One region of the Mesorhizobium sp. WSM4832 genome, then DNA from elsewhere that is predicted to be linked to it. Evidence: riboswitches for the same ligand, from Rfam matches in the RefSeq annotation. Region 1 holds a riboswitch; the other holds the start of a gene.

The links. A riboswitch is a leader RNA that binds a small molecule or an ion and turns the genes downstream of it on or off. The one in region 1 is predicted to bind cobalamin.
Region 2: it holds a riboswitch for cobalamin, as region 1 does, so the genes downstream of both, bluB (5,6-dimethylbenzimidazole synthase) here and AC0L2L_RS01860 (aromatic ring-hydroxylating oxygenase subunit alpha) in region 1, are expected to answer to the same signal.

Annotation. Positions count from the first base shown of each region.
Region 1 is NZ_JBVVQH010000001.1:386,628-393,774, forward strand. Features, by position in the region: gene AC0L2L_RS01840 (DegQ family serine endoprotease) at 1-585, shown strand, start outside; gene AC0L2L_RS01845 (molybdopterin-dependent oxidoreductase) at 762-1,373, shown strand; gene AC0L2L_RS01850 (ferredoxin reductase) at 1,413-2,159, shown strand; gene AC0L2L_RS01855 (FAD-binding oxidoreductase) at 2,216-3,310, opposite strand; gene AC0L2L_RS01860 (aromatic ring-hydroxylating oxygenase subunit alpha) at 3,330-4,577, opposite strand; cobalamin riboswitch at 4,686-4,887, opposite strand; gene AC0L2L_RS01865 (DUF680 domain-containing protein) at 5,363-5,569, shown strand; gene AC0L2L_RS01870 (DUF680 domain-containing protein) at 5,639-5,872, shown strand; gene AC0L2L_RS01875 (ABC transporter ATP-binding protein) at 5,946-7,058, opposite strand; gene bglA (beta-galactosidase BglA) at 7,093-7,147, opposite strand, start outside.
Region 2 is NZ_JBVVQH010000007.1:235,668-242,814, reverse strand. Features, by position in the region: gene AC0L2L_RS12855 (TetR/AcrR family transcriptional regulator) at 1-265, shown strand, start outside; gene AC0L2L_RS12850 (hypothetical protein) at 498-1,481, shown strand; gene bluB (5,6-dimethylbenzimidazole synthase) at 1,497-2,228, opposite strand; cobalamin riboswitch at 2,271-2,449, opposite strand; gene AC0L2L_RS12840 (histone deacetylase family protein) at 2,564-3,490, shown strand; gene AC0L2L_RS12835 (exodeoxyribonuclease VII small subunit) at 3,494-3,745, shown strand; gene AC0L2L_RS12830 (DUF2277 domain-containing protein) at 3,790-4,056, shown strand; gene AC0L2L_RS12825 (pirin family protein) at 4,065-4,985, shown strand; gene dxs (1-deoxy-D-xylulose-5-phosphate synthase) at 5,114-7,021, shown strand.

The DNA.
Region 1 (7,147 bases):
GATCACCCGGGCGGCGCGCTTGTCGCCGCGGTCACCGACGGGTCGCCAGCGGCCAAGGCGGGCATCGAGACCGGTGATGTGATCACCGGCTTCGGCGGTCAGGAGATCAAGGATCCGAAGGACCTGTCGCGCGCCGTGGCCGATGTCGCGCCCGGCGCCAAGGAGACGGTCAATGTCTGGCGCAAGGGCAAGGCGCTCCAGATCGCGGCCGATGTCGGGCGCAACACCGAGGATCAACAGACCGCTTCCACTGGCGAACCGGGCAAGCCGTCTGCCGGACAGGGCGTGCCGTCGCTCGGCCTTGGCCTGACCGACCTTACGCCCGACATCCGCGACCAGCTCAACCTTTCCCAGAACCAGCGCGGCGCGGTGGTCGAGCGGGTCAATCCGGACAAGGCGGCTTCGGCTGCCGGCATCCAGCCCGGCGATGTCATCGTCGGTGTCGACCAGACGCCGGTAAGGACGGCCAGGCAGGCCAACCAGGCGATCGCCGAGGCCGGTAAGTCCGGCAAGAAGTCGGTGCTCTTGCTTATCGATCGCGGCGACGCGCAGATCTTCGTCGCCGTGCCCTTCGCCGCAGGCTGAGCAACGCTTCGGGCGGAGCCCGCCGGCGTCTCCGGTGGGCTTTGCCTGCAGATTTCTGTTGCCCCCCGAGGCGTATTCGAGAACACTCCCCGCGGTCGGCCAAACCCGGCGCAAGGCCAAATCCAACGCAAGGCCAAATCCAACGCAAGGCCAAATCTGGCGTAAGGGATGTCTCGATGGTCACCCGCGGCTTCTTTTCCGGACGGCGTCCTCCTTCCGACACCGACACGCGCATCCCGCCGGGCCAATATCTGGAGCAGGGTTTCCCGGTTCTCTCGGCGGGGCCGACGCCGCGCCTGCGCCCCGAGGATTGGTCCTTCACGCTCAAGCAGGGGCCAAAGCCGCTCAAGAAATGGAACTGGGCCGAATTCAACGCCTTGCCGCAAAGCAAGATGACCCGCGACATCCATTGCGTCACGGCCTGGACCAAGTTCAACACGCCTTGGCAAGGCGTGATGATCGACGACATCCTTGCCGACGCCGGCATCGAACCGCCGACCGCCTACACGCTGGCGCTGTCCTTCGACGGCTATTCCACCAATGTGCCGACCAGGGACCTCGTTTCCGGCAAGGCGATGGTGGCGCTGCTCTATGAGGGCAAGCCGATCACGCCCGATCATGGCGGACCGGCACGGCTGTTGGTGCCGCACCTCTATTTCTGGAAATCGGCCAAATGGGTGAACGGGCTGCAGTTCACCGAGCGCGACGAGCCGGGATTCTGGGAGCTGCGCGGCTATCACATCTATGGCGACCCGTGGCGCGAGCAGCGCTATTCGAGCGATCCCTGAGGAGCGGCCCCGTGAGTGGCAAACCGTGAGTGGCGAACCATGAGCGCCGGGCCGTCGCCGCAATCGCCCTGGCAGGCAGCCAAGATCACCCGCATCGAAAAGCGCACCCCGCGCGTCACCAGCTTCTGGTTCCAGCCGTCGCGGCCCTTCACCCATCTGGCGGGGCAGCATGTCGACATCAGGCTGACGGCGCCGGACGGCTATCAGGCGCGTCGCTCCTACTCCATTGCTTCTGCGCCGGAAGCCGGTGCGGGCATCGAGCTCGCGATCGAGCGCCTCGACGACGGCGAGGTTTCGCCCTTCTTCCACGACGTGGCGGCGGTCGGCGACGAGATCGAGCTGCGCGGACCGCTGGGCGGCCATTTCATCTGGGAGGAGAGCGACGGCGGGCCGATCCTTCTGGTCGGCGGCGGATCGGGAGTCGTGCCGCTGATGGCGATGGTGCGTCATCGCACGCTGCGCAACAAGGCGGTGCCCGTTGCGCTAGTGTTCTCGGCGCGGGTCTGGGACGAAGTGATCTTCCGCGACGAACTGATCGGCCTCGACGATCGCCGCGATGGGTTCGATCTGGTGCTGACGCTGACCCGCGAACAGGCGAGGCGGCCGTCCGACTATTCCCGGCGCGTCGACCCCCGGATGATGGTGCAGGCCATCGAGCGGCTGCCGAAGGCGCCGAGGCTTGCCTATGTCTGCGGCTCGAACGCGTTCGTCTCGGCCGCTGCCGAGTCGCTGATCGGTGCCGGCGTTCCGGCAGGGATTATCCGCACCGAGCGTTATGGCGTTTGAACGCCGATTTAAGGCAAGTCGGCGCCATTTCGACCTTTTTGGGATTGATTCGCGGTTCAGGCCTCAATTTCCAGCGCCGACAATGGCTTCGAGCAGCAGGCCAGGATGAAGCCGTCCTCGATCTCGTGGTCGAGGATGCCGCCATTGTGATCCATCGCGACCTCGCCCGCAGCCTTCCTGACCTTGCAGGTTCCGCAAAGGCCGAATTCGCAAGCTGCCGGGATCCTGACACCGGCGGCGCGTGCCGTCTGCAGCACGGTCTGTCCGGCAACGCATTCGGCGTCGACGCCGGAAAGCGAGAAGCGGACGGGCGTCGCCGCGTCGACAGAGACATGTGCGCCATCCGCCGGTGCGAAGGGTGCCGCAATTTCCTCGACAAGCGGCGCGGCGAAGCTCTCCTGATGGTAGCGGCTCATGTCGAAGCCTGAAGCGTCCAGCATCTGGCGCACGGCGCGCATGAAAGGATCGGGACCGCAGCAGAAGATCTCGCGCTCGCGGAAATCGGGCGCCAGCAGCGGCAGCCGGATGGCGTCGATGCGGCCCATATGGCCGAACCAGCCTTCGCGGCTCGACCGCTCCTCGATCATGAAGCCGAGCGAGAGGCCGGGCATGCGGGTGCCGAGCAATTCGAGCTCCCTGCGGAAGATGATCTCCTCGGGCCGCCGCGCGCAATTGACGAAGCCGACATCGGTCCACGGCGCGCAGTCGTTCAGCCAACGCAGCATCGACATCATCGGCGTGACGCCCGAACCGGCCGAAATGAACAGATACTTTGCCGCCGGGTGGCTGTGCAGCGAGAAATCGCCCGCGGGCCCGTAGGCTTTGACGAGCGCCCCCGGCTTCAAATTGTCGAACATCCAGCGTGTGCCGATGCTGCCGCTCTGCGCCTTTACCGTCACCGCGAGCGAGAATGGCCGCGACGGCGACGACGACAGCGTATAGGTGCGCATCAGCGGCCCGTTGGCGGTCGGCAATTCCAGCGTGATGAACTGGCCCGGTCTGTAGCGGAACCAGGTCTGGTTGTCGGAGCGGAAGGCAAAGGTCTTCACGTCGGGCGCCTCGTCGCTGACGCCGATCACCTCCAGCACCTGCAGCCGGTCGTTCCAGGGCGTCATCTCGTCGAGATGGCGGTAGAGGCCGAGTTCGGTCATGGCGTTCATCTCCCAGCCCTCAGGCGACGCTGCGCAGCGTCGGCCGGTCCCGCTCGCCAAGGCGCGGTCCTATGAAGGACGCGTACCAGTCGACGAACTGGATGACGCCGCCCTCGTGCAGCTCCGAATAGGGACCGGGTTCGTAGGCCGGTGACAGGATGCCGAAGGCGTTCTCCTCGACGATGCGGCGGTCCTGGTCGTTGGTCTCGGTCCAGACATGGGTGAGCTCGGCGAGGTCATAGTCGACGCCCTCGACCGCGTCCTTGTGCACCAGCCATTTGGTCGTCACGGCGGTTTCGGTGGCGCTGATCGGCAGCACGCGGAAGGTGACCGCGTGGTCGATGAGGATGTGGTTCCACGTCGTCGGGTAATGGTAGTGCATCAACGTGCCGATACGGTCGGCGCTGACATTGGCCGAGAGATCCTTACGGACCGCGCGCTTGCCGTTCATCGTATAGCTCACCGCATCGCGCAGCAGCGGCGCGCGGGTGGCGCGATACTGGCCAGCCGGATCGATGCGGAAGCGGCTGGGCAGGCCCGCCGCCTCGCATTTCGCCCAATGCGCCTGCATTTCCGGGTCGCTTTCGGCACCGTGCACGCCGGTCACCGTGGGTGCTTCCGGGAAAGTCTTGCAGAGTTCGGGATGATTGCCGGCGCAGTGATAGCACTCGCGGTTGTTCTCCCAGACCAGCTTCCAGTTGCCCTTCTCGATGATGGTCGACTCGAAAGCGATCTTCGCCTCGCTGAGGCGGTGCGGCAGAAGATACGGCTCGATCATGGCGCGCATCGGCGCGAAGCCGGCCGGCTCGCCGGCGAGGCAAATGAAAATGTAGCCGCCGACGCTTTCGCAGGCGACCGGCTTCAGTCCGAACCGGCTCTTGTCGAACCCCTCGGCCATCTGGCGAGCAAAAAGCAGCCGGCCGTCGAGCTCGTAAGTCCACTGATGGTAGGGGCAGACCAGCTTGGCGGCCATGCCCTTGTCGGTGTTGCACACCCGGCTGCCACGATGCCGGCAGGAATTGTGGAAGGCGTTGATCTTGCCCTGCTGGTCGCGCACCAGAACCACCGGATAATCGCCGATCTGCACGGTGACGAAGCTGCCCGGCTTAGGCAGCTCGCAGTCATGGCCAATGAACAGCCAGTCGCGGTACCAGATGAGCTCCATGTCGAGCTTGAAGAAGCCAGGGTCTGTATAGAAGGGCTGCTCCAGCGAGTAGCCCGGCTTGCGGCTCTGCAGGAGCCTCAGCATGTCGTTGCGCGCGTCCATGTCCTGTCCTCATGTCAAGGACTGAACTGGTGGAGATGGAGAAGAACGGCTGCCGCCGACTGACCGGCATGCGCTATCCGCCCCTTGATCGCCCACCGCGATCAGTCGAGTTCAAAAATGTCCCTGGCTGGTTTCCGGGCTCTGGAGTTGCCCTTGCGGGGCGGTCGCGACACCTTCCCAGGCCAAGGCCCAGTGGTCTCCCGTTGCGACTTCACTCCACCACCGTTGCGGGGGCAGCGCCGGATTTCGACCGGCTTCCCAATTCTCCGCCCCGTCACGACGCAGCGGCACCTGAGATGGCCTGATCTAATCACGGAGCAGAGAGCGCCGTCGGCATGAAAGCGACATCGCATCCATGCGGCGCGACACGGGCGGCAAGTGAGTTCGCTTCAGTCTGAATCCTGGCCCCGGAGCCAGTCGAATCGACCGTCGCAATGGGGGGAAATAGTTAACAGTATCAAAAAGTGACTATTAGCAGATCCTAAAATCGAACCGAACGGTTCGTTTCTGTTGACGGTGCGTGCAATAGGGGGTGAACGCTGTCGCTATGACACACTCGGTGAGCCAAGCGGCATATTCATCTAAATAATTGAATTAAAAAGAGAAAAATAGATCGTAGGCATGCTTATGACAATTTCAAGGTGTGGATTCATGGTCCAGCCGGAAAAACTTCGTGATTGGAATCCGGCGGTCGGCTCACCCAAATCAGCGCTGTCCGAACGACGCGATTTCATTCCCAAGACACGCCGCTAGACGGACTGAATAAAAATACTGGAGTAGCAAAAATGAAAAAGATTGTTCTCACTGCCGCGGCCCTTCTGGCAATTTCCGGCAACGCCTTTGCTGGTAGCGACCATTACAACCCGAATGAAGGCAACCAGGCGGCCGCTTCGGTCGACTCGTCCTACACGGCCTCGGTCCGCAAGGCGGAGCCGGCCGCGCAGAACCCCGTTAAGACGGGTGCCGACCACAACCTCTTCGGCAACAACTAACAGCCGATTCAGGACCGGCGGCGGGTGCGCCCGCCGTCTTGGCCCGACAGGAATTCAGGAGTACTGAAAATGAAGAAGATCCTTCTTGCCACCGCGGCCCTGATGGCCGTTTCCACGGCTGCTTTTGCAGGCAGCGACAATTACAACAACAGTGGCGTCAACCAGCCGGCTCCGGCCGTCGACACCACGCGCACCTCGTCGATCCGCGACGACTCGACGGTTTACAAGCTGCTGAACTCGTCGCGTGACGTGCAGAAGTCGGCTCCGCAGGGTGCAGACCGCGACCACTTCGGCAACCGTTAACAGCCGACTGCGATTAAAATAGAAGCGGCGGCCATGGCCGCCGCTTCTTCGTTGCGGCAGGCGCTTTGCGCGCTCAGGCCGCCTTCGCTTCCTCGCGATGCAGCGTGAAGGAGTGGCCGTCCGTGTCGAAGATGTGCAGATCGCCGGCGCCGGCGTTGAGCCGCAGGGTCTCGCCGCGCTTGACCTCGACATTGCCCGGCAGCTTGGTCACCAATGGCAGGTCGGTGCGGCCGATATCGACATAGACAAGCTGAACCTCGCCAAGCTGCTCGATATAGTCCACCTTGCCTTCGAACAGATAGTCCGCGCCGGTGGCGATCGCGAGATCCTCCGGCCGCACGCCGAAGCTGACCGCGGCACCGCTTGCCGAAGCCGGCGTCGCGATCGGCACAGTCGCCTTGCGGCCGCCGACATGGCTGACCACGGTCGGATTGCCGGCCTTCTCGATCTTGGCCGGCAATATGTTCATGGCCGGCGAGCCGATGAACTGGGCCACAAACAGGTTCCCGGGCCGTTTGTACAGCTCCATCGGCGTGCCGACCTGCTCGACGACGCCATCCTTCAGCACCACGATGCGGTCCGCCAGCGTCATCGCCTCGACCTGGTCGTGTGTGACGTAGATCATCGTCGTGTTCGGCATCGATTCCTTGAGCTTGGCGATCTCGATGCGGGTGGCGACGCGAAGTGCTGCGTCGAGGTTCGACAGCGGCTCGTCGAACAGGAACACTTTCGGGTTGCGCACGATGGCGCGGCCGATGGCGACACGCTGGCGCTGGCCGCCCGACATCGCCTTGGGCAGGCGGTCGAGATATTTGGTCAGCTGCAGGATTTCGGCCGCCTGCCGCACCCGCTTGTCGATCTCCGCCTTGCTTTCCTTGCCGATCTTCATCGAGAAGGCCATGTTGTCGTAGACCGTCATATGCGGATAGAGCGCGTATGACTGGAACACCATGGCGATGCCCCGCTTCGACGGCGGCACGTCGTTCACCACCTCGCCGTCGATCTTCAGCTCGCCCGAGGTGATCTCCTCAAGGCCGGCGATCGACCTGAGCAAGGTCGACTTGCCGCAACCCGACGGCCCGACAAAGACGATGAACTCGCCCGATTTGATGTCGAGGTCGATGCCGTGGAGAATGTTGAGGTTGCCGTATGATTTCTTCACCTGGTTGAGCGTGACATCGGCCATGATTTTCTCCTCCCGTTAATCTCTGTCTGCAAGTTCAGTCGATTCGCCCGAACCAGGCGCCGTATCCGCCGAGGCGGACCGGCCCGCTG
Region 2 (7,147 bases), on a different contig from region 1:
CGACGGCCCGGCCGTGCTCGGCGATCCGGCGCAGTGGCCGAACGCCAACGCCTGCACCGCGTCAATGACGGATCATCTGACCAGGCTGCAGGAGGAAGGCGTCGTCGTTCCCGATTTCGATCCCGAGACCGCCGCGCGGCTTATCAACGGCGCCAGCAGCCAGGCCGCGCAGCGCATCGCCAATTCGAAAGATCCCGAAGCGACGTCGAAGAAGGCGATCGCGGCGTTCAAGCAACTGCTCGAAGGCTTGCGAAAGAAGCTTTGAGGGCACGCTTGGGTAACCAAGCCACCGCGTTGTGCACCGGTTTCGGGCCAGCGCAACCCTGCCGCGATTGACAATCAATGGGGCGAGCGCATCCTTCTGCGCCACCTACTATAGCACCGCGCGTTCTTTGAACGCGCAAAGGACGCTGTAAAAACTTGATTCAGCGCATGATCCTTCTCCGAAAATCGATTCCGATTTTCGGGGTCATGCGCGAGGGTTGGAGAGTCGGGGCATGTGGGACTTCAGCATCGCCAGGTCGGTGTCCATCATGATGCGGACATGGCCGTTCATCGTCTTTCGCATGATCGTCTATTTCGGCATCACGATCGCCTACATCATGGCGACCGGCACGGGCGCCAGCGTCGGCTACGGCGTCGGCCACATCTCGACCGATCCTGACGGCCCGACGTCATTTGCGCTCTGGGGCGGCGTGGTCGGCTTCGGCGTCGTCTCGATCGCCGTCTACTGGATCCGCGAATACATCCTCTACGTGCTCAAGGCCGGCCATATCGCCGTCATGGTGCATTTGATCGACGGCCGTGACGTTCCCGACGGCCAGGGCCAGATCGCCTACGCGAAGGAAGTGGTGACCCAGCGTTTCGCCGAGGCCAACATCCTTTTCGTCGTCGACCAGTTGGTCAAGGGCGCCATCCGCGCCATCACCGGCCTGATCGGCGGCATCGCCGCCTTCCTGCCCATTCCGGGCCTGAGCGGGCTGGTCAGCTTCATCAACACCGTCATCCGCCTGTCGCTGACCTATGTCGACGAGATCATCCTCGGTTACAACATCCGCATCAATTCGAGCTCGCCTTTCGAGACGGCGCGGCAAGGCGTCGTGCTTTACGCGCAGAACGGCAAGCACATGGTCAAGAATGCCGTCTGGCTGGCGGTGATCATGTGGGGCGTGTCCTTCGTCATCTTCCTGTTGATGCTGGCGCCTGCCGCCGCGATCCTTTGGGTCATGCCGGGTCAGCTTGCCGGCTGGGCTTTCGTGCTGGCAATCGTCTTTGCCTGGGCCTTCAAGGCAGCCTTCATCGAGCCTTTTGCGATCGCCTCCCTGATGCAGGTCTATTTCGAAGCCATCGAGGGCCAGGTCCCCAACCCCGAATGGGACGGCCGGCTGGCCGAGGCATCCTCGAAGTTCAGGGAACTGCGCGACAAGGCGCTGGGCTCCGTCGGTGGCGGCTCGCGCTGGGATACGCCCCGGGCCGCTTGATCAGCGGCCGGCCGATCAGGGCTTTGGCGGACAGCCAAGCCTTGCTATCGCCGATTTGAGCGGCGCTTCGCCGGCGCCGCGAAACGTCTCGCTCATCACCAGTTCCGGCAGCGGCAGGCGCTTGCCCCAGCCATGCGCTTCGAGGTCCGGCCTCGGCGCGAAGGCCGAAACGCGGCCGACGCAGAGATAGGCGATCGGCGTGACATGTTCTGGAATTGACAGAAGCTGCTTGAGCGCTTCGGTTTCGATGATGCTGACCCAGCCGACGCCGACGCCTTCGGCTCGCGCCGCCAGCCAGAAATTCTGCACGGCGCAGACGGTGCTGTAGAGGTCCATTTCCGGATTGTGCCAGCGCCCCAGCGGCGAGTCCTTTGATCGCTGCCGGTCGCAGGTGATGCACAGATTGAGAGCAGCTTCGCAGATGCCTTCGAGCTTGAGCTTGCGGTAGAGCGCCTGCCGCTCCGCCTCGATCGCCGGCAGTTCCTGCTCGCGCGCGGCGAGGAACAGGTCGCGCACCTGCCGCCGCCTTGCTGCATCGCGAATGACGATGAAGTTCCACGGCTGCATATAGCCGACCGACGGCGCATGGTGGGCGGCGGTGAGCAAGCGCGCCAGCACACCGTCATCGAGATCGTCCGGGATAAAATGGCTGCGCACGTCGCGCCTGGTGAACATCGCCCGGTAGACGGCGTCGCGCGCAAATTGGTCAAAGTCATCGCCGCTTGCGGCGATCGCTGCTGCCGTCATCGCTTTTCCCCTTGCGACAAGCAGTCACCCGCCTGACCAAGCGGATGACCATGTCTGCCAGGCCGGTCTTCTGGCTCGGGATCGTCCCGCATCCGGCGCCTTCCCGTCATCGACAGTGGCTTTGCCGGCGCGGTCCCCCTCACAGCGTTGGGCACGCCACGGAGTTCAACCGTGTTCCCGATTCTCCCGCGTCGCGGGCACCAGGCAGCGAGGCGACCTTACCGCGAAGCTTGGGCAGCGCCAATGGCGCGGGCGACATGGCAAGGCGCAATTTTCCCCAGCCATTCGGCTTCCAAACATGGTCATCCACGTCGCGGGTGCCTAGATTAGGCGCCATGGCCACCCGTCTCTACACGCACCCGATCTTCCTGGAACACATCACGCCGCCCGGCCACCCCGAGCGGCCCGATCGCCTGCGCGCCATCGAACGCGTGCTGGACGACGAGGCTTTTTCGGCGCTCGACCGCGTCAAGGCGCCGGAAGGTGACGAGGCGACTATCCTTTACGCGCATCCCGAGGACTTCGTCGAACGCGTGCGAGCGGCGATCCCTCAGAGCGGCATCGCCTCGATCGATGCTGACACCAGCGCCAGCCCGAAGAGCTGGCAGGCCGCGGTGACGGCGATCGGCGGCGCCAATGCGGCGGTAGACGACGTCTTCGAGGGCCGCGCCGCCAATGCCTTCGTCGCCGCCCGCCCGCCCGGCCACCATGCCGAAAAGGCGACGGCAATGGGTTTTTGCCTGTTCAATACGGCGGCCATCGCCGCCCGCTATGCGCAGAAGAAGCATCAGGCCGAACGCGTCGCCATCGTCGACTGGGACGTCCACCACGGCAACGGCACGCAGGACATTTTCTGGGACGATCCGTCGGTGCTCTACTGCTCGACGCACCAGATGCCGCTTTACCCGGGCACCGGGGCGAAGAGCGAAACCGGCGCCGGCAACATCGTCAACGCCCCGCTCGCGCCGCAGACCGGCAGCGATCTGTTCCGCGACGCCTTCCTGTCGCGCGTGCTGCCGTCCATCGATGCGTTCGCGCCGGACCTGATCATCATTTCCGCCGGCTTCGACGCGCACCACCGCGACCCGCTCGCCGAGATCAACCTGACCGAGGATGATTTCGACTGGGCGACCGGCCAGCTGATGGAGCGCGCCGGCCGCCACAGCCGCAATAGGCTCGTCAGCCTGCTGGAAGGCGGCTACGATCTGCAGGGACTGGCATTTTCGGTCGCCGCCCATGTCGGGCGGCTGATGAAGGGATAAAGCATGGCTGTCGAAGGCAATGAGGACGTCAAGGCGATGAGCTTCGAACAGGCGCTCGACGCGCTGGAGAAGATCGTCGACGATCTGGAGCGCGGCGACGTCCCGCTCGACCAGTCAATCAAGATCTATGAGCGCGGCGAAGCGCTCAAGGCCCATTGCGACCGGCTGCTGAAGGCGGCCGAGGACAAGGTCGAGAAGATCAGGCTGTCGCGCGACGGCAAGCCGGTTGGAACGGAACCGCTCGACGCGGAATAGTTGACAAAGGGTGGGGCAGAGAAAGCAGGTAAGGAGTTCAAGCCATGTGCCGCAACATCAAGACCTTGGCCAATTTCGAACCGCCGGCGACCAATGACGAAGTGCATGACGCCGCGCTTCAGTTCGTCCGTAAGCTGAGCGGCTCGACCAAGCCGTCCAAACGCAACGAGCATGCCTTCCACCATGCTGTCGAGGCGATTGCCGCCGCGGCGCGCGAGTTGCTGGATTCGCTTGAAACGACACAGGAACCACGCAATCGCGAGGAAGTGGCGGCCAAGGCGAAAGCCAGGTCGGCGCTGCGCTTCGCCTAAGGGACAACATGAGCTTCTTTCCAGGAAACGATCCCGAACCCGGTGACGCCTTCGCCTGCGATCAGATCGAGTTGATGGTCATCCCCAACGCCAAGGATATCGGCGGTTTCGAGGTACGCCGCGCCCTGCCGACGGCGAAACGCCGTCTGGTCGGGCCGTTCATCTTCTTCGACCGCATGGGCCCTGCCATCCTGCGCGCCGGCCACGCGCTCGACGTGCGCCCGCATCCGCATATCGGGCTGTCCACCGTCACCTATCTGTTCGACGGCAGGATCAGGCATCGCGACTCGCTCGGCACCGAAATGGTGATCGCGCCGGGCGACGTGAATTTGATGACCGCCGGCCGCGGCATCGTTCACTCCGAGCGCACGCCGGAAGAGTTGCGCGGCGCGCCGATGTCGGTCTCCGGCCTGCAGACCTGGCTCGCGCTGCCGGACGGCAAGGAAGAAGTCGCCCCGGTGTTCGCCAACACGTCGGTGGCCCGCTTGCCCGAGATCGATGCCGACGGCGTTAGCGGCCGCGTCGTCATCGGCGAGTTTTCGGGGCTGCGCTCGCCGGTCGCGACCGCCTCGGACACGCTTTACGCCGACCTGCGCCTGGCATCGGGTGCCAGCCTGAAAATCCCGGCCGATGCCGAGGAGCGCGCCATCTACACGCTGGACGGCGACGTCTCGATCGCCGGCGATGTTTTCCCGGCCGAGCGGCTTCTGGTGTTCAAGCCGGGCGAGGAAATCGTCGTTTCCTCCGAGCGCGGCGCGCATTTCATGCTGTTCGGCGGCGCCTCGCTGGGCTCCAAGCGCTACATCTGGTGGAATTTCGTCGCGTCCTCGAAAGAACGTATCGAGCAGGCCAAGCAGGAATGGAAGACAGGCCGCTTCGATATCGTTCCTGGCGATGAGGAAGAGTTCATCCCGCTGCCCGAAGGTTAAGGTGGGCGAAGGCTGCGCGTCACTGACGCGCATTTACATTCGCCTGCCGGCGGCCTATTCCCGCGCATGATTATGGCGCAATTCGCTGGTAGCGCCGTGTTCGATCGATTGAGGCAGGACGCGCCCGAGTGAAGCCAGACACGCCGCTGCTCGACAAGGTCCGCATTCCGGCGGATTTGCGGACGCTTGACGAGGGCGCGCTGCCGCAGCTTGCCGCGGAGCTGCGCGCCGAACTGATCGACGCCGTGTCGCAGACTGGCGGCCACCTCGGCGCCGGCCTCGGCGTGGTCGAATTGACCGTTGCGTTGCACTACGTCTTCAACACGCCGCAGGACCGGCTGATCTGGGATGTCGGCCACCAGGCCTACCCGCACAAGATCCTGACCGGCCGCCGCGACCGCATCCGCACGCTGCGCCAGGAAGGCGGTCTCTCCGGTTTCACGCGGCGGGCCGAGAGCGAATACGACCCGTTCGGCGCCGCGCACTCCTCGACCTCGATTTCGGCCGGCCTCGGCATGGCCATGGCGCGCGACCTGTCGGGCAGCCGCAACAATGTCATTTCCGTCATCGGCGATGGCTCGATGTCGGCCGGCATGGCCTTCGAGGCGCTGAACAATGCCGGCGCGCTCGATGCCCGGCTGATCGTCATCCTCAACGACAACGACATGTCGATCGCGCCGCCGACCGGCGCGATGAGCGCGTATCTGGCGCGACTCGCCTCCGGCAAGGCCTATCTGGGCCTGCGCGATTTCGGCAAGAAGCTGACATCCTATCTCGGCAAGCGCGCCGACCGCGCCATCACCCGCGCCGTCGAGCATGCGCGCGGCTACGTCACCGGTGGCACGCTGTTCGAGGAGCTCGGCTTCTATCACATCGGCCCGATCGACGGGCATAATCTCGAACACCTGATCCCGGTGCTGAAAAACGTGCGCGACAACGGCAAAGGCCCGGTGCTGATCCATGTCGTGACCCAGAAGGGCAAGGGCTATGCGCCGGCGGAGGCCGCGGCCGACAAATATCACGGCGTCAACAAATTCGACGTCATCACCGGCGCGCAGGCCAAGGCGCCGGCCAACGCGCCAGCCTACACCAAGGTCTTCGCCGAGAGCCTGATCCAGGAGGCGCGCGAGGACGACCGCATCGTCGCCATCACCGCCGCCATGCCGAGCGGCACCGGCCTCGACCTCTTTGGCGAGGTGTTTCCGAAGCGGACTTTCGATGTCGGCATTGCCGAGCAGCATGCGGTGACTTTCGCCGCGGGGCTGGCCACCGAAGGCTACAAGCCCTTCGCTGCCATCTATTCCACCTTCCTGCAGCGCGCTTACGACCAGGTCGTCCATGACGTGGCGATCCAGAAGCTGCCGGTGCGTTTCCCGATCGACCGTGCCGGCTTCGTCGGCGCAGACGGCGCAACCCATTGCGGTGCATTCGACACCACCTTCCTGGCGACGCTGCCCGGCTTCGTCGTCATGGCAGCGGCGGATGAGGCGGAGCTGCGCCATATGGTGCGCACCGCCGCGTCATATGATGATGGCCCGATCGCCTTCCGCTATCCGCGCGGCAATGGCGTCGGCGTCGACATGCCGGAGCGTGGCGCGCTGCTCGAAATCGGCAAGGGCCGCATCCTGAAGGAGGGCGCCAAGGTCGCCCTGCTTTCCTTCGGCACGCGGCTGCAGGATTGCCTTTTGGCAGCCGAGGAACTCAGCGCGGCGGGCCTGTCCACCACCGTCGCCGACGCCCGTTTCGCCAAGCCGCTGGACGAAGATCTCATCCGGCGGCTCGCCCGCTCGCATGAAGTGCTGGTGACGGTGGAGGAGGGCGCCATTGGCGGCTTCGCCAGCCAGGTGCTGCATTTCCTTGCCCATGAAGGCCTGCTCGAAAACGGCCTCAAGGTGCGCCCGCTGGTGCTGCCGGATGCGTTTGCCGACCATGCCAAGCCCGAAAAGATGTATGCCGATGCCGGCCTGGACTCGGCGGGCATCGTGCGCACCGTCTTCGCTGCGCTCGGCCACGGCACCCAGGCGCAGCGCGCCTGAATCGAAATCTCAACGCGCTGAATCCGTTTGCCGGCTTTATTCTGTAAGTATTTGTTAACGCTCCCGTTTGGTGGTTCGCTTACCCTGTCTCTTGGCCGATTTTCAACGGCGCCCTGCTAAGACCTT